Regions from separate parts of the Leclercia adecarboxylata genome, predicted to be linked through region 1. Evidence: predicted binding sites of a transcription regulator. Region 1 holds the regulator's gene; the other holds the start of a gene.

Region 1 (12,123 bases):
GCGGAGCGGTCGTTCAGCGCGGAGCGAACGACAGGCAGATTCTGGCGAAACGCCTTCAGCGCCTGAGTATTGATGCACCCTTCGATAGCGGGCAGCAGCACTTTTTCGGCTTCAGTAATTTCACCGGCGATCACCACTTTTTGTGGGTTAAACAGGTTGATCGCGATGGCAATGGTTTTGCCCAGATGGCGGCCAACCTGTTCGATCACTTCACAGGCCAGTGCATCACCTTTATTGGCGGCCCGGCAGATGGCGTTGATTTTGCAGTCATCGAGCGTGACCCGGCTCTGATAACCCTGTTCCAGCAGGTGGCGGACGCGATGTTCAATGGCAGCGTTAGCGGCGACGGTTTCCAGACAGCCAAAGTTGCCGCAGTGGCAGCGCTCACCCAGCGGATCAACCTGAATGTGGCCAATCTCGCCCACGTTACCGTTACGGCCGATAAAGATGCGCCCGTTGGAGATGATACCGGCACCGGTCCCCCGGTGAACGCGCACCAGAATTGAGTCTTCACAATCCTGGCTCGCACCAAAGTAGTGCTCTGCCAGGGCCAGGCTGCGGATATCGTGGCCGACAAAGCAGGTGACGGCGAAGCGCTTTTCCAGGGCGTCGATCAGCGCCCAGTTCTCTACCTGAATATGCGGCATATAGCGGATCACCCCGCTCTCGGGGTCGACGAGCCCGGGCAGGATCACCGAAATGGCGATCAGCTCGCGGATTTTGCGCTGGCAGGATTCAATGAACTGCTCGATGGCGTTGAGCAGGGCATGTTCAAGGGTCTCCTGGGTGCGTTCCGGCAGCGCGTAGTGCTCTTCAGCAACGGCTTTGCTGCTGAGATCGTACAGGGTCAGGGTGGCGTCATGACGCCCAAGGCGCACGCCAATGGCGTGGAAATTGCGGGTTTCGGTAACGATGGAGATAGCGCGACGGCCCCCGGTGGAGGCCTGCTGATCCACTTCTTTGATCAACCCGCGCTCAATGAGCTGACGGGTAATTTTGGTCACGCTGGCGGGGGCAAGCTGGCTCTGTTCTGCAATCTGGATCCGAGAGATGGGTCCGTGCTGGTCGATCAGTCGATATACCGCCGCACTGTTTAGCTGCTTTACCAGATCAACGTTGCCAATTTGAGCTTGTCCGCCAGGTGTCATACTTTTGTTTACTCTGTAACGACCTCGTTACCATTAACGATGGTCTTGATGATTTTATAATCCTGTGTGAATGCGGTGAGGTTAGCGACCATTCCCGGGGCAATACTGCCCAGCTGTTTGTCTACGCCAATCGCGCGTGCCGGATAGAGCGTCGCCATACGCAGCACTTCATCAAGGGCAATGCTGCAGTGTTCAACCAGATTACGCACGCCTTCGATCATGGTCAGAGCCGAACCGCTTAACGTTCCGTTCTCATCCACACAGAGTCCATTCCGGTAGTATATTGTTTTACCAGCAAAAATGAACTGTTCAATATTTGCCCCTGCCGGTGCCGTTGCGTCGGTCACCAGGCACAGCTTGTCGCCTTTCAGACGTTTGGCGTTACGCACGTTGGCGTAATCGACGTGTAAACCGTCGGCAATGATGCCGCAGTAGACGTCTGGCTCATCGAAGATCGCCCCGGCCAGACCCGGCTCACGCCCGGTAATATACGGCATGGCGTTATAAAGATGCGTTGCGAAGGTGATACCCGCGCGAAAGCCCACTTTGGCCTCTTTCAGCGTGGCGTTGGAGTGGCCGGCAGAGACCACAATGCCCGCGCCCGCCAGCTTGCGGATCACTTCCGGGTCGACCATTTCTGGCGCCAGGGTCACTTTGGTGATCACATCCGCATTCGCGCACAGGAAATCAACCAGCTCGTTGTCAGGTTGACGGACGAAATCCGGATTATGGGTGCCTTTCTTAACGATATTCAGCCACGGACCTTCAAGGTGCAGGCCCAGCGCCTGGTGCGGATATTTCGCCAGGTATTCACGCATCACGCGAACGCCTTGCTTCATCAGGTCGTCGCTGGTGGTGATCAGCGTCGGCAGGTAGCTGGTGCAGCCCGATCTTTCATTGGCGCGCTGCATAATTTCCAGCGTTTCAACCGTTACGGCGTCTGCGGTATCGTTGAACTGCACGCCGCCGCAGCCGTTAAGCTGTACGTCGATAAAACCGGGGGAGATGATTGCTCCATTGAGCGAGCGTTGTTCGATGTCCGCTGGCAGTTCGGCCAGTGGGCAGACACGTTCAATCAGGCCATTTGCGATCACAATCGCATGGTCATCCAGAATTTCATGGCCGGTATAAATCCGACCGTGGGTTAAAGCGTACATAACGACCCCCGGTTTAAAAATAGCATCCCGTCTCTGCAGGCAGAGACGGCGTCACATTACAGACCTTTAATGTTTTCTGCTTCTAATTCGTTGAAATATTTTAACGTCTTGACTTTCAGTTCCATGGTGGAAGGCTCATCACACACCACAACTGCTTTCGGATGCAGCTGCAGGCAGCTGATGGTCCACATGTGGTTGACGTTGCCTTCTACTGCCGCCTGAAGCGCCTGCGCTTTTACGCTGCCCAGCACCAGAATCATCACTTCTTCCGCGTCCAGCAGGGTACCCACGCCAACGGTCAGTGCGTATTTTGGCACCTGGTTAACGTCGCCATCAAAGAAACGGGAGTTTGCCACACGGGTGTCATGGGTCAGTGTTTTGATGCGGGTACGGGAGGCCAGGGAAGAGGCTGGCTCGTTAAACGCGATGTGGCCATCGTTGCCTACGCCACCCATGAACAGATGGATTTTGCCGTAAGCACGGATTTTTTCTTCATAATGACGGCATTCAGCGTCGATATCCGGTGCATTACCATCCAGCAGGTTAATATTTCCCGGTTTAATATCAATGTGATCAAAGAAATTACGGTGCATGAAGCTATGGTAGCTTTCCGGATGATCTTTTGGCAGGCCAACGTACTCGTCCATGTTGAAGGTAACAACATGTTCGAAGCTAACCTGGCCCGCTTTATGCATCTCAACCAGGGCTTTATAGGCGGTAAGAGGTGTGCCACCGGTAGGCAGACCGAGTACAAAAGGCCGATCGGCTGTAGGTTTGAACGCGTTAATACGGTTTACGATATGGCGAGCAGCCCATTTGCCGACTTGTTCTGCGGTTGCCAGGGGGATCAGTCTCATTATTCACCTCTGAAGTTTAGTAAGAGTTGGCGGATTGCTTGTCGGGGCATGATCTAAGCCTAACCTGGTTCACACCGAGAGGGGGCAATTCGTCTTGATTTTTCGTATCATAAAATAAGTTTTCGCTGTTTGCCAGTCCAGGGGAGGGGGATAAACAATATTTGGTGACAAAACTCACAAAAAGTACGCGTTTAATTTGCGATACGAATTAATTTTCCACACACTCTCAAAGCCAGTGAATCATCAACTGTATTTACAAGTTAGTGACACAATAAAAACACAGCTGAGAATACACCGTTAACGGGGTCTCATAGGGGGAACAAATTGAGCATTTTAGGTTACTTACAAAAGGTAGGCCGCGCCTTGATGGTGCCGGTCGCCACGCTGCCAGCGGCAGCGATTCTGATGGGTGTCGGTTACTGGATTGACCCGGTGGGTTGGGGTGGGGACAACGCGTTAGCGGCGTTCTTCATCAAGTCTGGTTCCGCCATTATCGATAACATGTCCGTACTGTTTGCCATTGGTGTGGCTTATGGTATGTCCAAAGATAAAGACGGTGCTGCGGCACTGACCGGTTTTGTGGGCTTCCTTGTGCTGACCACGCTCTGTTCCCCGGCTGCGGTTTCAATGATCCAGAAGATCCCTGCGGACCAGGTTCCGGCAGCGTTCGGTAAGATCAGCAACCAGTTCGTGGGTATCCTGGTGGGTATCATCTCCGCTGAACTTTACAACCGCTTCAGCGGCGTTGAGCTGCCAAAAGCGCTCTCCTTCTTCAGCGGTCGTCGTCTGGTGCCGATCCTGACCTCCTTCGTGATGATCGTTGTGGCCTTCATTCTGATGTACATCTGGCCGGTGATCTTCGACGGTCTGGTGAACTTCGGTGAGCACATCCAGAAACTGGGTTCCGTCGGTGCGGGCGTGTATGCGTTCTTCAACCGTCTGCTGATCCCTGTCGGTCTGCACCACGCGCTGAACTCCGTATTCTGGTTTGACGTTGCCGGTATCAACGATATCCCTAACTTCCTCGGCGGTGCACAGTCGATTGCTGCTGGCAAAGCAGAAATCGGTATTACGGGTCGTTATCAGGCGGGCTTCTTCCCGATTATGATGTTCGGTCTGCCGGGTGCAGCGCTGGCTATCTACCACTGTGCGCGTCCAGAGAACAAAGCGAAGGTACTGGGTATTATGATGGCGGGCGCATTCGCGGCCTTCTTCACCGGTATCACCGAGCCGCTGGAATTCTCCTTCATGTTCGTGGCACCCGTACTGTACGTCATCCACGCTGTACTGACCGGTATCTCCGTGTTCATCGCGGCCTCCATGCAGTGGATTGCGGGCTTCGGCTTCAGCGCTGGCCTGGTGGATATGGTGCTCTCCTCCCGTAACCCGTTGGCGGTTCACTGGTACATGCTGATCCTGCAGGGTCTGGTGTTCTTCGCTATCTACTACGTGGTGTTCCGCTTCACCATCACCAAATTCAACCTGATGACTCCGGGTCGTGAGCTGGCGGTTGCCGGTAGCGAAGCCGATGGTCAGGACGTGAACGTGAGTGCTGCTACCACTGAAGACGTTTCTGGTCTGGCGCGTCAGTACATCGCTGCGGTTGGTGGTTCAGACAACCTGACCGGTATCGATGCCTGCATCACCCGTCTGCGTCTGAACGTGAAAGACTCCTCTCTGGTCAACGAAGCGATGGCGAAGCGTCTGGGTGCGTCTGGCGTAATCCGCCTGAACAAAACCAGCGTGCAGATCATCGTTGGCTTCGTGGCTGAGAAGATCGCCAATGCCATGAAAACCACCGGTCCTGTAGCTGCCGCTGCCGCTTCTCCGGCGCCTGCCGCCGCACCTGTTGCCGCTAAGCCACAGGCTGTTGCCAACGCCACCACCATCGCAGCGCTGGTTTCGCCAGTGACCGGTGACGTGGTTGCCCTGGAGCAGGTTCCTGATGAGGCCTTCGCCAGCAAAGCGGTGGGTGATGGCGTAGCGGTTAAACCAACGGATAAAACCGTGGTTTCTCCGGCAGCCGGTACCATCGTTAAAATCTTTAACACCAACCACGCGTTCTGCCTGGAAACTGAGAAAGGCGCGGAGATCGTTGTCCACATGGGTATCGATACCGTTGCGCTGGGTGGTCAGGGCTTCAAGCGCCTGGTCGAAGAGGGTGCAGAAGTGGTTGCGGGTCAGCCGGTTCTGGAGATGGATCTCGACTTCCTGAACGCTAATGCGCGCTCCATGATAAGCCCGGTTGTCTGCAGCAATATCGACGACTTCAGCGGTCTGGTTATCAAGGCGCAGGGTCAGGTGGTTGCCGGTCAGACGCCTCTGTATGAAATTAAAGGCAAATAAGTGCTCCTGAGTAAGCGTTAATGCCTGAGCGGCGGGGATATCCCCGCCGCTTTTTTTTGCAGCAATCGCCCCCATAATTCTCTCCGGAGACCTTTTTTTGCGTAACTAAAGGTTGTCACTACGCCCGGCTTATAAGATCATATGCCGTTATACGTCGTTTACGCTTTGAGGAATCCACGATGAGTGAGGCTGAAGCCCGCCCGAGCAACTTTATCCGTCAGATCATTGATGAAGATCTGGCCACTGGTAAGCACACCACTGTTCATACCCGTTTTCCGCCGGAGCCGAACGGCTACCTGCACATTGGTCATGCGAAATCGATCTGCCTGAACTTCGGCATCGCGCAGGACTACCAGGGTCAATGCAACCTGCGTTTCGATGACACCAACCCGGTGAAAGAAGATATCGAATACGTAGAGTCCATTAAGAACGACGTGCAATGGTTGGGCTTCAACTGGTCTGGCGACATCTGCTACTCCTCTGACTATTTTGACCAGCTGTATGCCTACGCGGTAGAGCTGATCAAAAAGGGTCTGGCCTACGTTGACGAGCTTTCCGCTGACGAAATCCGCGAATACCGTGGCTCCCTGACCGCGCCGGGCAAAAACAGCCCGTACCGCGATCGCAGCGTGGAAGAGAACCTGGCGCTGTTTGAAAAAATGCGTGCCGGTGGCTTCGAAGAGGGTAAAGCCTGCCTGCGTGCCAAAATCGATATGGCGTCGCCGTTTATCGTTATGCGCGACCCGGTGTTGTACCGCATTAAGTTCGCCGATCACCATCAGACCGGCAGCAAGTGGTGCATCTACCCGATGTACGACTTCACCCACTGCATCAGCGATGCGCTGGAAGGCATTACTCACTCCTTATGTACGCTGGAGTTCCAGGACAACCGTCGTCTCTACGACTGGGTGCTGGATAACATCTCCATTCCGGTACATCCACGTCAGTACGAGTTCTCTCGTCTGAATCTGGAATACACCGTGATGTCCAAGCGTAAGCTGAACCTGCTGGTCACCGACAAGCACGTTGAAGGCTGGGATGACCCGCGTATGCCGACCATCTCCGGTCTGCGTCGTCGTGGCTATACCGCTGCCTCAATCCGTGAGTTCTGCAAACGCATCGGCGTGACCAAGCAGGACAACACCATCGAGATGGCGTCGCTGGAGTCCTGTATCCGCGAAGATCTGAATGAAAACGCGCCGCGCGCAATGGCCGTTATCGATCCGGTGAAACTGGTTATCGAAAACTACCCGCAGGGCGAAAGCGAGCTGGTGACTATGCCTAACCATCCGAGCAAGCCGGAGATGGGCAGCCGTGACGTGCCGTTCAGCGCTGAGATCTGGATCGATCGCGCCGACTTCCGCGAAGAAGCGAACAAGCAGTACAAGCGTCTGGTGATGGGCAAAGAAGTGCGCCTGCGTAATGCCTACGTGATTAAAGCCGAGCGTGTTGAGAAAGACGCAGAAGGCAATATCACTACTATCTTCTGCACCTACGATGCCGAGACCCTGAGCAAGGATCCGGCTGATGGTCGCAAGGTGAAGGGCGTGATCCACTGGGTGAGCGCAGCACATGCGCTGCCGGTTGAAATCCGTCTGTACGATCGTCTGTTCAGCGTGCCAAACCCGGGTGCGGCAGAAGACTTCCTGGAAGTGATTAACCAGGATTCGCTTGTGATCAAACAGGGCTTTGCTGAGCCATCCCTGAAAGAGGCCGTTGCCGGTAATGCGTACCAGTTTGAGCGTGAAGGTTACTTCTGCCTCGACAGCCGCTACGCCACCGCGGACAAACTGGTATTTAACCGTACCGTCGGTTTGCGTGATACCTGGGCGAAAGTCGGTGAATAACTGATTATTGTTTGAAAAACGCCGCGCACCGCGGCGTTTTTTTTGCATCACGATCAAGCTCTTAATCATATAAATGTTCGCGATGCGAATTAATTCCATTTATTAAAACTATTCTCTTTCTCTTCCTTTGCGCAAATTCCACGTAATAGCTTCCGGATAAGCTGCTTAAATCCTGCATGTTAAAAATAAATCGCTCATTCCGAACATTATTTTAATTAAAAATTCTCCTCCATTCGCTTTGTTACAAATGGCAATCAAATATGTGCGCTTTGTCATAATCCTGACTTTTGATCGCGGAAAAGCATTGATAATTCGCGTCGCGAAAAATAGTCTAAAGGCAGGAGATGTAAGCGGGTATTTCCGGTTGCCTCCACTTTTAACTTTTTGTTTTTCGCCGTTTAAGGCGCTTTAAATACGTCAAAGAGGATTAATTATGCGTACGTTTAGTGGCAAACGTAGTGCGCTTGCGCTGGCTATTGCCGGTGTTACAGCAATGTCAGGCTGGATGGTTTCTCCGAAAGCCCAGGCCGAAGGTTTTATTGATGATTCAACCCTCACGGGCGGTGTCTATTACTGGCAGCGTGAACGTGACCGTAAAGATGTCGAGGCAGATAAATACAAAACTAACCTGGCTCACTCCACCTGGAACGCCAACCTTGATTTCCAGTCCGGCTATGCTGCCGACATGTTCGGTCTTGATTTAGCGGCCTTCACCGCCATCGAAATGGCAGAAAATGGTGACAGCGGCCACCCGAACGAAATTGCATTCTCCTCCAGCAACAAAGCTTACAAAGAAGACTGGTCCGGCGATAAGAGCGGGATCAGCCTGTACAAAGCGGCTGCAAAATTCAAATATGGTCCGGTGTGGGCGCGCGGCGGCTGGCTGCAGCCAACCGGCCAGACCCTGTTAGCACCGCACTGGAGCTTTATGCCGGGTACTTACCAGGGCGCGGAAGCCGGGGCGAACTTTGACTACGGTGACAGCGGGGCGCTGAGCTTCTCGTACATGTGGACCAACGAGTATAAAGCCCCATGGCACCTCGAGATGGACAAGTTCTATCAGAATGACAGAAAGACCCGCGTCGATTATCTCCACTCCTTTGGCGCGAAGTACGACTTCAAAAATAACCTGATTCTGGAAGCCGCTTTTGGTCAGGCTGAAGGCTTCATCGATCAGTACTTTGCCAAAGCCAGCTACAAATTCGATATCGTGGGCGGCCCGCTCTCTACCAGCTATCAGTTCTACGGCACGCGTGATAAAGCCGACAGCGGCACCGTAAATGATATTTACGACGGCACGGCATGGCTGCAGGCGCTGACCCTGGGTTACAAAGTCGGTCAGGTCGATTTACGCCTGGAAGGGACTTATGTGAAAGCGGAAGGCCAGCAGGGCTACTTCCTGCAGCGTATGACCCCAACCTATGCATCCTCCAACGGTCGTCTGGACGTGTGGTGGGATAACCGCTCCGACTTCAACGCCAACGACGAAAAAGCGGTCTTCTTTGGCGCGATGTACGACCTGAGCAACTGGAACCTGGCAGGCTGGAGCGTCGGTGCCTCTTATGTCTACGCATGGGATGCAAAACCAGCCGACTGGCTGATCAACAGCGCGGGCCAGCGTGAAGATATTGCCTCTAACAAGATCAAAGAGTCTGCCTACAGCCTGGATGCGATTTACACCCTGCAGGACGGTCGCGCGAAAGGGACCATGTTCAAACTGCACTTCACGCAGTATGACAACCACTCCGACATCCCAAGCTACGGCGGCGGTTACGGCAACATCTTCCAGGACGAGCGTGACGTGAAGTTTATGGTTATCGCACCGTTCACCATCTTCTGATGACTAACCCGGCGGGGGATAACCCCGCCGACCGGAGACCGCTATGCTGAAAAAAATCGTACTGGTCGCGCTGCTGGCATCAGGACTGACCGCCTGCGCACAACCGCAGACCCAGAAAGAAGACACCCGTCTTAAAGAGGCCTACAGTGCCTGTATCAATACTGCTGAAGGCTCGCCAGAAAAAATTGAAGCCTGCCAGAGCGTGCTGAACGTGCTGCGCGAGGATAAGGCGCACGAACAGTTTGCGACCCAGGAGACCGTGAGAGTGGCCGATTACCAGGCCTGTATCATGGCGCGTAAAACGGGTAACAATCAGGACGTCACCAAAAACTGCGATAAGATCTGGCAGGAGATCCGTAGCAACAACGGTAAGTAAAGCTGTTTGCCACGCCCGGTGGCGCTGCGTTTACCTGAGCCTGCACATTCACAGGCCCGGTAAGCGTAGCGCCGCCGGGCTTTTTTACGTTATTACAGGCAAAAAAAAGCCAACCTTCAGGTTGGCTCAGCGTGTGCGGATGAATTATTTCGCGTCGTGCGCGTGGTCATCTTCGCGGCAGTCACCTTCGGCGCAGTGGCCATACAGGTACAGACTGTGGTTGGTCAGACGAATGCCATGACGTGCGGCAATTTCACGCTGACGGGATTCGATAGAGTCGTCGCTGAATTCGATCACTTTGCCGCAGTCAAGGCAAATCAGGTGATCGTGGTGATGCTGCTGCGTCAGTTCGAATACGGATTTACCGCCTTCGAAATTATGACGCGTAACGATGCCTGCATCGTCGAACTGGTTCAGTACACGGTAAACGGTAGCCAGACCAATCTCTTCGCCCATGTCGATCAGACGTTTGTATAAGTCTTCCGCACTGACATGATGGTTATCCGGACCCTGAAGCACTTCCAGGATTTTTAACCGTGGAAGCGTGACTTTCAGTCCGGCCTTCTTTAATGCGGTGTTGTTGTCAGTCATGCGGAATCTGTCCTGTTGCTAAACGATTCACTTCTAAAGAAGAAGTGACAGAAAATGCACCTGGGATAATGCGTCTCATTATAGAACTGCCATGACGTAATGAAAACTGCAAGTCTCAAGTAAAGTATGCTTATAAAAACGTGGTACCGCCAACAAACTTGTTACAGGGTGACCCGTTTGAACCTGGATCATTGTACAGGTATGACAGCAAAAGTTAAAAATTTGTAGCAATTATTTTGATTGCTTATACCTATCAATGCGGCGCAACTTAATCATTGCGCCGCAGCTTCATCAGGCATTAAGAATATCGTCGAGGTGCAACTCTTCGCGGACCTGCTTAACCCATTTATCTACACGCTCAGCGGTCAGTTCCGGCTGGCGGTCTTCATCAATGGCGAGACCGACGAAGTTGTTATCATCGGCCAGACCTTTGGACGCTTCGAAGTGGTAACCGGCCGTTGGCCAGTGGCCGACGATGACGGCGCCGCGCGGTTCAATGATGTCGCGAATAGTGCCCAGCGCATCGCAGAAGTACTCCGCGTAGTCTTCCTGATCGCCACAGCCGAACAGGGCAACCAGTTTGCCGTTGAAATCGATCTCTTCCAGAGACGGGAAGAAGTCGTCCCAGTCGCACTGCGCTTCGCCGTAGTACCAGGTCGGGATGCCCAGCAGCAGGATATCGTAACCTTCGATATCTTCTTTGCTGCTTTTCGCAATGTCATGCACATCGGCAACGTCTTTACCTAGCTGTTTTTGAATGTTTTTTGCGATATTTTCGGTGTTACCCGTGTCGCTGCCGAAAAAAATGCCGATGATTGCCATGAGTAAAATAACCTCTTGAAACTTAATGGTATGGTGGCGCAATTTAGCCACGGATAAGGGCAATCATAGCAGAACAGAGAAGCCTGCGGAAACTGCTATCACCCAGGACTGCACTCTGTGCTACATGAAAGCAACAAGAAGGGGAGTTTTCTGACTTAAGCTTTACCGTGCCATTTCTCAAGCTGTGAAATCAGCATCTCTTCAATAAGCTCACTGCGGCTGATCTCACGGGCATTCGCCAGCTCGTTCAGCGCATCGACGGCGTCAGCATTCAGTTTCAGCTCGACGCGTTTAAGCCCGCGGCTTTTATCGCGTTTAAGCTGATTGCGCTTGTTGATGCGCAGCTGTTCATCACGCGAAAGCGGATTGGTTTTCGGTCGTCCCGGGCGACGCTCATTCGCGAACAGATCTATTGTCGTGCGGTCCGTGTGTTCTTTGGCCATGATTTTGAGACTTCGGGGGAAACAAGACACCCTGCTAATGCCCGGGCGATAAGCGCGCCATCATACATCACCGAAAACGGCACGCCAACGACTGGAGGCCCACGGGCGACCAGTCGCTCTCTTTTTAATCAATTATTGATGTCAGCGAGGTACCGACGGATGGCGCGCAGCACCGCGTCCGGTTTTTCGGCATGAACCCAGTGCCCGGCCCCGGCAATCACATGCGCACGCGCCAGGGGGAATTGCGCCAGCAGCGCATCACGATACGCTTCGGTTACATAGGGCGAGTTGCCGCCGGTAATAAAGAGGGTCGGGTGCGGCCACGCCGGAACCGACTCCCAGCCGACGATATGGTCATACTGATCCCACAGCACCGGCACGTTGAAGCGCCACTCGCCGTCCACAAAGGATTTCAGCAGGAACTGCACCACGCCTTCTTCGTCCAGATGCTCACGCATCAGCGCGGCAGCCTGCTGGCGGGTGCTGACGCCCGCGTCCGTCACGGCATTAATGGCGGCGAAGATCTCATCGTGGCGGCGCACGTCATAATCTACCGGCGCTACGTCGATCACCACCAGGCCGGCGATACGCTCTGGCGCAAGAGCCGTCAGCGCCATCACCGCTTTGCCGCCCATCGAATGGCCAATCAGGATCGCTTTTTCGATATGGTGTTCATCCAGCGTATCCAGCAGATCC
Region 2 (12,123 bases), 2.3 Mb from region 1:
TAGTTGTCATGCTGATTTCCTCTGCCTAAAGAAGAGGTATCGGCAGAAAATTGAAGGACTTGAGAATATCTACCTGAACTGGTAGGGATTGCAGATAGCAAAAAAGCGCCTTTAGGGCGCTTTTTTACATTGGTGGGTCGTGCAGGATTCGAACCTGCGACCAATTGATTAAAAGTCAACTGCTCTACCAACTGAGCTAACGACCCGAAGTGGTGGGTGATGACGGGATCGAACCGCCGACCCCCTCCTTGTAAGGGAGGTGCTCTCCCAGCTGAGCTAATCACCCACTTCGGTACTTCATTTACTACTGCAAGAAATCCAGCTGGCGAGAAAGTGGTGGGTGATGACGGGATCGAACCGCCGACCCCCTCCTTGTAAGGGAGGTGCTCTCCCAGCTGAGCTAATCACCCACTTCTCAATTTCTTGCTACACGGCGGAGACTACATAAAGTAGTTGGTGGGTGATGACGGGTTCGAACCGCCGACCCCCTCCTTGTAAGGGAGGTGCTCTCCCAGCTGAGCTAATCACCCCCGCTGTGTGGAGTCGCATTATAGGGAGAGTTGAAAATGAGTCAACGCCTTTTCTAAAGATTTTGTTCGTTCGTCGTAAAATTAAACAAAACGATCGCAAAAACACCTGTGATGCATGATTTCTAAACAAAAACGGCTACAAAGAACGATCTGACAGCAACAAGATTGAGGAATCAGGCTGGAGTGATAGAATATTGCCCACTTTAGTTTCCAGGATATGCCGGTTGTCGGCATCTTTATCACTGTAAGGCCACTTCATGAAAATCAAAACTCGCTTCGCGCCAAGCCCGACAGGCTACCTGCACGTCGGCGGTGCGCGTACTGCTCTCTATTCCTGGCTGTTTGCTCGCAACCAGGGCGGTGAGTTTGTGCTGCGTATCGAAGATACCGATCTCGAACGCTCCACGCCGGAAGCAATCGAAGCCATTATGGATGGTATGAACTGGCTTAATCTGGAGTGGGACGAAGGCCCTTATTTCCAGACCAAACGTTTTGATCGCTACAACGCCGTTATTGATGACATGCTGGAAGCGGGCACTGCCTATAAGTGCTACTGCTCGAAAGAGCGTCTGGAAGCGCTGCGCGAAGAGCAGATGGCGAATAACGAAAAGCCGCGCTACGACGGCCGCTGCCGTCACGATCATTCACACCACGCGGCGGACGAACCCTGCGTAGTGCGTTTCGCTAACCCGCAGGAAGGCTCGGTCATTTTTGACGATCAGATCCGCGGCCCGATCGAATTCAGCAACCAGGAGCTGGACGATCTGATTATCCGCCGTACCGACGGCTCACCAACCTATAACTTCTGTGTTGTGGTTGATGACTGGGATATGGCGATCACCCACGTGGTGCGTGGCGAAGACCACATCAACAACACCCCACGCCAGATCAACATCCTTAAAGCGCTGAATGCACCTGTACCGGTTTATGCGCACGTTTCAATGATCAACGGTGACGACGGTAAAAAGCTCTCCAAACGCCACGGCGCGGTCAGCGTGATGCAGTATCGCGATGACGGCTACCTGCCGGAAGCGCTGCTGAACTATCTGGTGCGTCTGGGCTGGTCCCATGGCGATCAGGAGATCTTCAGCCGTGAAGAGATGATCAAGCTCTTTACCCTGAGCGCGGTAGGTAAGTCTGCGAGTGCGTTCAATACCGATAAACTGCTGTGGCTGAACCATCACTACATCAATACTCTGCCGCCAGAGTACGTTGCGACCCAGCTGCAGTGGCATATTGAGCAGGCGAACATCGATACCCGCAACGGTCCACAGCTGGCCGATCTGATCAAACTGCTGGGCGAGCGCTGTAAAACCCTGAAAGAGATCGCGGAAAACTGCCGTTACTTCTATGAAGAATACGATGAGTTTGACGCCGACGCCGCGAAGAAGCACCTGCGCCCGGTTGCGCGTCAGCCGCTGGAAGTGGTTCGCGATAAACTGGCTGCTATTACCGACTGGAGCGCTGAGAATGTCCATAATGCCATTCAGGCGACAGCAGATGAGCTGGAAGTCGGGATGGGTAAAGTAGGCATGCCGCTGCGTGTCGCTGTTACCGGTGCCGGTCAGTCCCCGGCGCTGGACGTTACCGTACACGCGATTGGTAAAACCCGCAGCGTGGCGCGTATCAACAGAGCGCTCGATTTTATTGCTGAGCGCGAAAGCCAGCAGTAATCAGAAAGCAAAAACAAAACGGCAGGTTTCCCTGCCGTTTTTTATTCCTCTGGCTGATGAATATTCAGCCGCACCAGAAAACCCTGTATTCCTTCCCGCGCCAGTAAAACGGCAAGCCGCTCCTGTTCTGGCGGAGTCATATTTTCCAGCGCATCGATAATCTGACGCAGCACGGCAACGGGCTCATAGCTGGCCGCGGTTTCAGCAAGCTGATAGTTAGCCTGTCGTTTACGAATGGCGGGGATGTTCATGATGTGCTCGCGCACCTGCGCATCAATATGAATGAGACGCGCTTTACCGCCTTTAACGCCATTAATGCCTTCCGTTTTCCAGTTATTCTTGCGTACCCAGCGGTTAACGGTTTGCCTGGCGACCCCCAGCGTATCCGACAGCTCTTCGGTGGTCATTTTGCTACGTAATTTTTTCATATTATTTTTGCTCGCGGATCCCTAAGCGTTGCAACAATCCGGTGATCCCTTCCCGGAGTAATAAAGAGGTCAGTTGTTTCTGTTCCGTGGGTGTCATTTCGTTAGCCAGCGTGATCAGCAGGGCCTGTAGCGAGTTATCTGCATAAACGTCAGGTGAGGGCACCACATCCGGGGCTCTGCGTGCGTTGCGAATAAACTCCCGAACTTTCTCATTCACATGCACCAGGCGCGCTTTACCGCCCTGAACACCGGGTTTCGGTGATGTGGACCAACCCTCTTTGCGCACCCATTTATTGATGGTCTGTCGGCTGTAGCCTGTGAGCCGGGCCAGCTCTTCCGGCGTCATTCGTTCCTTGATCATGCAATTTCCTGAGTAAGAGTGTGGGTAATTAGTGGCTCATTTTATAACACCGTTTTACTGGAAAACGTGACAAGATTAACTCATGGCTGCGAGCACCCTCGCAATGTGATTCATTTGCATGAATTTTCAGCGGTTGAACCACAGTGTGAGATTTTGCCGTTGACACTCAGCAATGGAATTCATATTATGCCGCCCGTCAACACGACACGCTTTACGCGATGGGGCTATAGCTCAGCTGGGAGAGCGCTTGCATGGCATGCAAGAGGTCAGCGGTTCGATCCCGCTTAGCTCCACCAAACTCTGAACCCAACAGAGTCTGGTGCGTAAAGAAAACTGTGGGGCTATAGCTCAGCTGGGAGAGCGCTTGCATGGCATGCAAGAGGTCAGCGGTTCGATCCCGCTTAGCTCCACCAAAATTTAAACCCTCGCCGAATGGCGGGGGTTTTTTTATGCCTGCAATAAACCGTTTATCTCTTTTTCCTGTAAATAAATCTTGTTTAGGTAAATTCTTAGTCAGGAAATGCTATTTCCCGGCCTTGAACTTGAATTGCCTTTTTAAAGGAAATAGTATTTATGTGAAATTAATATCGCCAGGTAAATAGTTTAACAAAATTAATGAATACTAAAATTAATATTAACTTAAAGAGCTTCACGCTCGCCCTGGCGTTATGCCTCGTCTTCGTCCCTTTCTCCCGTCTTATTTCACCGAAATCTGTTATCGATGGTTTTGAGGTTTATCTGGCATGGATGCCGCTGAGCGTCATGCTGGCGATAATATTATTATTTGGTCGCCAGGCAATTATTCCGATCGTTATTAGTTTCGCCATAATTAACCAGTGGAACCTTCAATTATCGCCGGAGCAGGATGTTATTTTGCTGTTCTGTCAGGTGTTTAGCACGCTGCTGGTCTGCGGGATCCTGCGCTGGCAGCTTGGTTCGCGCTGGCGCTATCAGATACCCAGCCGCTTTCTTGGGGCGCGCATTTTCTGGTTAGGATTTGCCTTACCCCTGGCAATAAAACTCTCAATGTTTCTTGCCGGTTATTTTTGTGACTTCCCTGTTACCCTTGCTAATTTCTCGGACAGAGGCTCCGTCATATATCATGTCGTGGATGTCCAGAGCCTGATTTGCGCCGTTCTGATTTTCACAATGCTGTTCTATTATCCTTTAAGAATGATTATTAATCCGAATTATGCGCGCGCCTTCTGGCGGAAGAACATTAATAATTCATTTTCAATTCGCAACCAAATATTTACATCCGTATTACTTCTGTTGCTTGCCGCTTTCTTGCTTCTGCTCTGTTTGCCTTTTACTTCCGATATTATTGCGGGCTACCTGGTCCCGGTGATATTTATTCTGTTCACCTTAGGCGTGAGTCGATTCCGCTATCCCTTCATTACGCTGGGCTGGGCGTTAAGCACACTGCTGCTGCTGACCTACAACAGCAATTTTTTACAGGGCGTGCAAAACGGCTACTCACTGGCGTTCGTGCTGTCGGTGCTGATCTCCTTCGCTATCTGTCTGGTTTATATGTCTCGTATTTTTCAGCGCAGCGAATGGCTTAAACGTGGCTGGCAGGAAAGGGCGTTGATCGATCCCCTGACGGGACTGCGTAACCTGCGCGCGCTGGAGTGCTTCCTGAGTGACAACAGAGAGGTCACCCTGTGCTGTTTACGGATGGATAATCTGGAGTTCCTGAGCCGTCACTATGGCCTGATGATGCGCGTGCAGTGCAAACGGGCCATCATTCGCCAGCTCCAGCCGCTGCTGATGGCCAATGAGCAGGTTTTCCAGATCCCGGGTAATGAGCTGGTGGTGGTGCTCAGCGGGCCGGAAACCGGGGCGCGCTTGCAGCACATCATTGATTACATGAACAGCCGCAAAATTTACTGGAACAATATCGGTCTGGATATTGAATTTGGCGGCGCCTGGGGCGGCGTGGAGTCTAACGGCGGAGAAAGCCTGTACCACACGCTGGGCCAGTTAAGTTGGCTGGCGGAAAAAGCCTGCTCGGCGAACCAGGTTCTGTCCCTGAATAACAGCCTTGAAACGGTTTCAGGCCAGACGACTGAGCGCGTGCTGATGCTGAGTCGCATCAAGCGGGCGCTGGATGAGGGGGGATTACGCCTGTACGCGCAACCCATTCAGCGAGCCGATGGCTTGGGTTACCACGAAATCCTTTCCCGCCTGGAAAGTGAGGGTGAGCTCTTAACGCCTGATAAGTTCTTGCCGCTGGTAGCGCAGTTTAACCTGAGCCGCCGCTTCGATATCGGCGTGGTTGAATCATTGTTGGCCTGGCTGCAGGAGCATCCCTCAGACGATTGCTGCGCGCGTTTTTCCGTGAATCTGATGCCCTTGACGCTGATGCAGAAAGAGGTGGCGGCAGAGATCATTACTCTGTTTGAACGTTACGGGGTGAGGCCGCAGTCGGTGATTATCGAGGTGACCGAAGAGCAGGCGTTCTCCAACTCGGAAGTCAGTATCGCCAACATTCAGCAGCTGCGTCAGTACGGCTTTAAAATCGCCATCGACGATTTCGGTACCGGCTACGCCAACTACGAGCGGCTCAAGCGCCTGGAGGCGGACGTCATTAAAATTGATGGCTGCTTCGTGAAGGATATCTGCAGCGACAGCATGGATGCGATGATTGTGAAATCCATCTGCAATCTGGCGAAGACCCGCTCCCTGTGCGTGGTGGCGGAATTTGTTGAAACGGAGGAGCAGCGCGAGAAGTTGCTCGCCTCGGGGGTGGATTATCTGCAGGGATACCTGGTCGGCAAACCGCAACCGCTTCACTAAATGACAGGCGAAAAAAAACCGGGGACTTATCATCCCCGGTTTTTTTATGCTGATTACAGTACCAGTGCGGCGATAGACGCAGACAGGACGCTGACCAGCGTAGAACCGTAAACCAGTTTCAGGCCGAAGCGGGAAACCACGTTACCCTGCTCTTCGTTCAGACCTTTAATCGCACCGGCGATGATGCCGATGGAAGAGAAGTTAGCGAAAGAGACCAGGAAGACGGACAGAATGCCTTCGGCGCGCGGGGAGAGGGAACCGGCGATTTTCTGCAGATCCATCATTGCGACGAATTCGTTAGAAACCAGTTTGGTTGCCATAATACTGCCCACCTGCAGCGCTTCGCTTGCCGGCACACCCATCACCCAGGCTACCGGGTAGAAGATGTAACCCAGAATGCCCTGGAAGGAGATACCCAGCACGGCAGCAAACAGGGCGTTCAGCGCGGAGATCAGCGCGATAAAGCCGATCAGCATCGCCGCAACGATAACCGCAACCTTGAAGCCTGCCAGGATGTATTCACCCAGCATTTCAAAGAAGCTCTGGCCTTCGTGCAGGTTAGCCATCTGCAGGTTCTCTTCACTCTCATCCACGCGGTACGGGTTGATCAGTGACAGAACGATAAAGGTGCTGAACATGTTCAGAACCAGCGCAGCAACCACGTATTTTGGCTCCAGCATGGTCATATACGCGCCCACGATAGACATGGAAACGGTAGACATTGCCGTGGCCGCCATGGTGTACATGCGGTTGCGGGACATTTTGCCGAGGATATCTTTATAGGCGATGAAGTTCTCAGACTGACCGAGGATCAGGGAACTTACGGCGTTGAAAGACTCCAGTTTGCCCATGCCGTTCACTTTAGACAGCACGGTACCGATAGCGCGGATCACAATCGGCAGAATGCGAATGTGCTGCAGGATACCGATCAGGGCAGAGATAAAGACAATTGGGCACAGCACTTTCAGGAAGAAGAACGCCAGACCTTCGTCGTTCATCTTACCGAACACGAAGTTGGTCCCTTCATTAGCGAATCCGAGGAGTTTTTCGAACATCTCGGAGAAGCCTTTTACGAAGCCCAGCCCCACGTCTGAGTTCAGGAAGAACCAGGCGAGCAATACTTCAATAACGAGTAACTGAACAACATAGCGAATGCGGATCTTTTTGCGATCGCTGCTGACCAGCAACGCAAGCACGGCAACGACAACAAGTGCCAGGACAAAATGTAGGACGCGGTCCATATTTGCTCCAAATATGAGGCAGGTTTAATTTCGCTGCACATTCTATGAAACAAGCGTAAAGAAAACGAGATCAAAGCCACACTATCGTTGAGTCCTGTGACGAGTCTCAAAAATAGTGACATACGATACATTTTCGTTATGTTGTGTAAATGAATTAAAAGTTAAGTTTGTGTGCTACGCTTCACAAAGGTTGCGTGCATTTTCGCCGTCAACTTATCCACGACTCAGCCTGCTTATCGTTCTTCGCTATCGGTGCAATCACTATAACCCTTTTAAATGAACTTGATAATCATTCGCATTTTGATAGCATTAAACATAGCAAAGGCTATATTTCTGAGGCAAAAATGAGCAATAGTCGCGTTGATGAGAGTAGCAGTGGCAGAGCAGCACGCAAAATGCGGTTCGCATTAATGGGACCTGCGTTTATTGCCGCCATTGGCTATATCGATCCCGGTAACTTTGCGACCAACATCCAGGCCGGGGCCAGCTTTGGCTACAAACTGCTGTGGGTGGTGGTCTGGGCCAACCTGATGGCGATGATGATCCAGGTGCTGTCGGCAAAACTGGGTATCGCTACCGGGAAAAACCTCGCGGAGCAGATCCGCGACCACTATCCGCGTCCGTTGGTCTGGTTTTACTGGGTGCAGGCTGAAATTATTGCCATGGCGACCGACCTCGCGGAGTTTATCGGGGCGGCCATCGGCTTTAAGCTGATCCTCGGCGTGTCGCTGTTGCAGGGGGCGGTATTAACCGGTATTGCCACTTTCCTTATTCTGATGCTGCAACGACGCGGGCAAAAGCCGCTGGAGAAAGTGATTGGCGGCCTGCTGCTGTTCGTGGCGGCGGCCTATATCGTGGAGCTGATCTTCTCCCGGCCTGACTTTGCACAGTTAGCGAAAGGGATGGCGATCCCGAGCCTGCCCACCACGGAAGCGGTGTTCCTTGCGGCCGGGGTGCTGGGTGCGACTATTATGCCGCACGTCATTTATCTGCACTCGTCGCTGACCCAGAACCTGCACGGAGGCTCGCGGCATGAGCGCTACTCTGCGACAAAATGGGACGTGGCGATCGCCATGACCATCGCCGGGTTTGTCAATCTGGCGATGATGGCTACCGCCGCAGCGGCGTTCCATTTCAACGGCCATACCGGTATTGCCGATCTCGACCAGGCCTACCTGACGCTGGAACCGCTACTCAGCCATGCGGCGGCCACTATTTTTGGTCTGAGTCTGGTGGCGGCGGGTCTCTCTTCTACCGTTGTGGGCACGCTGGCGGGGCAGGTGGTGATGCAGGGCTTTGTGCGCTTCCACATTCCTCTGTGGGTGCGCCGCTCCATCACCATGCTGCCGTCGTTTATTGTGATCCTGATGGGGCTGGATCCGACGCGCATTCTGGTGATGAGCCAGGTGCTGTTGAGCTTCGGTATTGCTCTGGCGCTGGTGCCGCTGCTGGTCTTTACCAGCGACAAAAAGTTGATGGGCGATCTGGTGAACAGTGTGACGGTGAAACGGACCGGGTGGGCAATAGTGGTGCTGGTGGTGGCCCTGAATCTGTGGTTGCTTATCGGGACTGCATTAGGATTGTAAAAAAGGCGCCGTAAGGCGCCTTTTTTATATTAGTGACGATGGCCGTGTCCGCCATGACCACGCCCGTGACCTTTAGGGCCGCGATGGTCATCACGATCGCTCCAGCCTGCGCGATAGCCGCGCTCGTAGGCGTTACGTTTATCCCAGCCACGGTGGTAGCCGTTATCATGTCTGTGCCAGCGATTATCACGCCATTCATAATGACGACGCCAGTAGTCGCGGTCACGCCAGCCGCCGCCGTCCCAGTAGTTACCATAATTATCACGATCGCCAATTTGTAATTTTATGGATGGCAACAGGGTGATTTCGCCAGCATTAGCGACCAGCGGGGCTGAAGCCATTAATACTGCTGCCAGAATCAGGGACCTGAACATGGTTATTCTCCTTCACGATCGGAGCCGTAATCGGCTTGTTAACGCAATTTTAAGGGGCGGTAAAGGCCCGGATAATCGCTTTAACTCCTAATTCAGAAGGCGTAGCACTTTTTGCTAAAAGCGCGTTTAATTTGTGCTGTTCAGAATCAATTCTATTTCCTGAAGTTCCTCAGGCGTGAAATGGCGTTTCGCCAGCATTCCCACCGCATCGTCAATTTGCGCCGTTTTGCTGGCACCGATTAAGACCGAGGTGACGGCCTCCTGATGGAGCACCCACGCCAGCGCCATTTGCGACAGCTTCTGGTTCCGGCGTTCGGCCAGGGCGTTGAGCTGACGCACTTTCGCCAGCTTCTCGTCGGTTATCTGGTCCGGGTTCAGGAAGCGACTGGTGCTGGCGGCGCGGGAATCTGCCGGAATGCCGTTCAGATAACGGTCGGTTAGCTGGCCGCCCGCAAGCGGAGAAAAGGCAATGCAGCCCACCCCTTTATCCTTAAGCACGTCCAGCAAACCCGCCTCCGGCGCGCGTTCAAACATGGAGTATTTCGGCTGGTGGATAAGGCAGGGGGTGCCCAGGTCATCGAGGATTTCAGCGGCCTGACGCGCCAGTTCTGCCGGATAGTTGGACAGCCCGACGTACAGCGCCTTGCCCTGACGTACGATATGGTCGAGCGCTTTCATCGTCTCCTGTAACGGCGTTTCCGGATCAGGACGGTGGTGATAGAAGATGTCGACATACTCCAGCCCCATCCGTTTCAGGCTCTGATCGAGGCTGGCGATCAGATACTTACGCGAACCCCAGTCGCCGTAGGGGCCGTCCCACATGGTGTAGCCCGCCTTGGTTGAGATGATCAGCTCATCGCGCCAGGCGCTGAAATCTTCCTGTAAAATCCGTCCGAAATTACGCTCTGCCGAACCCGGCGGTGGACCGTAGTTATTGGCAAGGTCGAAGTGCGTAATGCCCAGGTCAAAGGCACGATGTAAAAGTTGACGGCTGTTTTCAATCAGCGTGGCATCGCCGAAGTTGTGCCACAGCCCCAGGGAGATGGCAGGGAGCTTAAGACCGCTTTGCCCGCATCGTTGATACACCATTGACTGATAACGGTTTTGATCCGCCTGATAAACCATGAGTCTTGCCCCTCTGCGTCAGAATGTCATTCAGTGTATACGTTTACACTAAACGTCAGGCAAGCAGATTACCCCGCGAAAATACGTAAAGCATTATTTCCATGCGCTGATTATCGCCATTCCTGGACAGCTATCACGCTTCTTCAATACTCAAATTGAAGTCAACATTATAAGGATAACTGTCATGCATACCCCCTACACCGTCGCCGATTACCTGCTGGACCGTCTTACAGATTGTGGTGCCGATCATCTGTTTGGCGTGCCGGGCGACTACAATCTGCAGTTTCTCGATCACGTTATCGCCAGCCCGGATATTGGCTGGGTAGGTTGTGCCAACGAACTGAATGCGGCCTACGCCGCTGATGGATATGCGCGCTGCAAGGGTTTTGCCGCGCTGCTGACGACGTTTGGGGTTGGCGAGCTCAGTGCCATGAACGGCATCGCGGGCAGTTTCGCCGAACATGTTCCGGTACTGCATATCGTCGGCGCACCGGGCAGCGCCTCGCAGAAAAAAGGGGAGTTGTTGCACCATACCCTCGGTGACGGTGAGTTTCGTCATTTCTATAAGATGAGTGAGCCCGTGACCGTGGCGCAGGCGCACCTGACCGAACAGAACGCCTGCTATGAAATTGACCGGGTGTTGACCGAAATGCTCCGTGAGCGCCGCCCTGGCTACATCATGCTGCCTGCCGACGTGGCAAAGAAACCTGCCACTCCGCCAGTAAGCGCGCTCATTGACCGAATTTATGAAAGTGACAGTTTCCGCCTGGATGCATTCCGTCAGGCGGCGGAAAAACGGCTGGCCGCAAGCGATCGCATCGCGCTGCTGGCCGACTTCCTGGTCCTGCGCTACGGCCTGAAAAACCAGATGCAGCGCTGGGTGGACCAGACGCCCGTCGCCCACGCCACCATGCTGATGGGGAAAGGCATTTTTGACGAGCGCAAAGCGGGCTTTGCCGGAACCTACAGCGGCTCCGCCAGCGCCGCCGACGTCAACGAGGCCATTGAAGGCGCCGATACCGTGATCTGCGTGGGGACGCGCTTCACCGATACGCTCACCGCCGGCTTCACCCACAAACTCACCCCTCAGCAGACCATCGACGTGCAGCCGCACGCCTCGCGCATCGGCGATGTCTGGTACACCGGCATCCCGATGACCCAGGCCATTGAAGTGCTCTCCAGCCTGTGTCACCAGTATGCCAACACCAGCAGCACGCCGCGCCCGGCACGCCAGCTGCATGCGGTTCATCCAGGCTCATTGACCCAGGACAGCTTCTGGAAAACCCTGCAAACCTATATTCGTCCGGGGGATATTATTCTGGCCGACCAGGGCACCTCGGCGTTTGGTGCGGGCGCGCTGAGGCTGCCGGATGAGGTGAACTTTATCGTGCAACCGATCTGGGGCTCGATTGGTTACACCCTGGCCGCCGCCTACGGTGCCCAGACCGCCTGCCCGGATCGCCGCGTGATTGCGATTACCGGCGACGGCGCGGCACAGCTCACCATTCAGGAGCTGGGCTCGATGCTGCGTGACAAGCAGCGCCCGGTGATCATGGTGCTCAATAACGAAGGGTATACGGTGGAGCGCGCCATTCACGGTCCGAACCAGCGCTATAACGACATTGCGCTGTGGAACTGGACGCAGATCCCGCAGGCCCTCAGCCTGAATTGTCAGGCCGAGTGCTGGCGGGTCAGCGAGACGGTGCAGCTGGAGGAGGTGCTGGAGAGAGTGGGGCACCCGGAACGGCTGTCGCTGATTGAGGTCATGCTGCCGAAAGCCGACGTTCCGCCGCTGCTGAGCGGCATTCTCCAGGCGCTGGAGGCGCGTAAAAGCGCCTGATTATTTCTCCTGACGTCCGGCAATCATCATCGGTCTGCCCGCCAGCAACAGCCAGGCGGGCAGCATCACAATACAGAGCAGCGGCAGCAGGCTGGTGTCCGGCACCACCACTGCCGCCATAAACAGGCTCAGCCACGCATCCCGGGTGACAACCAGAACCAAGCCC

Evidence for each region. The regulator Fur, encoded in region 1, represses iron uptake genes when iron is present. The targets are predictions, from matches to a motif close to ATAATAATGAGAACNACTATCAA.
Region 2: FHN83_RS04525 (Nramp family divalent metal transporter) is a predicted target of Fur. The motif match lies at 7,315-7,337, and genes of this name have one in related genera.

Annotation. Positions count from the first base shown of each region.
Region 1 is NZ_CP040889.1:3,428,794-3,440,916, forward strand. It holds gene nagC (DNA-binding transcriptional regulator NagC) at 1-1,148, opposite strand, end outside; gene nagA (N-acetylglucosamine-6-phosphate deacetylase) at 1,157-2,305, opposite strand; gene nagB (glucosamine-6-phosphate deaminase) at 2,362-3,162, opposite strand; gene nagE (N-acetylglucosamine-specific PTS transporter subunit IIBC) at 3,487-5,508, shown strand; gene glnS (glutamine--tRNA ligase) at 5,688-7,355, shown strand; gene chiP (chitoporin ChiP) at 7,789-9,195, shown strand; gene chiQ (ChiQ/YbfN family lipoprotein) at 9,242-9,571, shown strand; gene fur (ferric iron uptake transcriptional regulator) at 9,716-10,162, opposite strand; gene fldA (flavodoxin FldA) at 10,454-10,984, opposite strand; gene ybfE (LexA regulated protein) at 11,140-11,427, opposite strand; gene ybfF (esterase) at 11,556-12,123, opposite strand, start outside.
Region 2 is NZ_CP040889.1:579,785-591,907, reverse strand. It holds gene FHN83_RS04585 (FlxA-like family protein) at 1-10, opposite strand, end outside; tRNA gene FHN83_RS04580 (tRNA-Lys) at 131-206, opposite strand; tRNA gene FHN83_RS04575 (tRNA-Val) at 211-286, opposite strand; tRNA gene FHN83_RS04570 (tRNA-Val) at 335-410, opposite strand; tRNA gene FHN83_RS04565 (tRNA-Val) at 455-530, opposite strand; gene gltX (glutamate--tRNA ligase) at 788-2,203, shown strand; gene FHN83_RS04555 (YfeC-like transcriptional regulator) at 2,245-2,631, opposite strand; gene FHN83_RS04550 (YfeC-like transcriptional regulator) at 2,633-2,992, opposite strand; tRNA gene FHN83_RS04545 (tRNA-Ala) at 3,213-3,288, shown strand; tRNA gene FHN83_RS04540 (tRNA-Ala) at 3,330-3,405, shown strand; gene FHN83_RS04535 (EAL domain-containing protein) at 3,608-5,791, shown strand; gene FHN83_RS04530 (NupC/NupG family nucleoside CNT transporter) at 5,845-7,032, opposite strand; gene FHN83_RS04525 (Nramp family divalent metal transporter) at 7,377-8,618, shown strand; gene FHN83_RS04520 (DUF2502 domain-containing protein) at 8,648-8,992, opposite strand; gene mgrA (L-glyceraldehyde 3-phosphate reductase) at 9,119-10,117, opposite strand; gene ipdC (indolepyruvate decarboxylase) at 10,302-11,957, shown strand; gene FHN83_RS04505 (ion channel protein) at 11,958-12,123, opposite strand, start outside.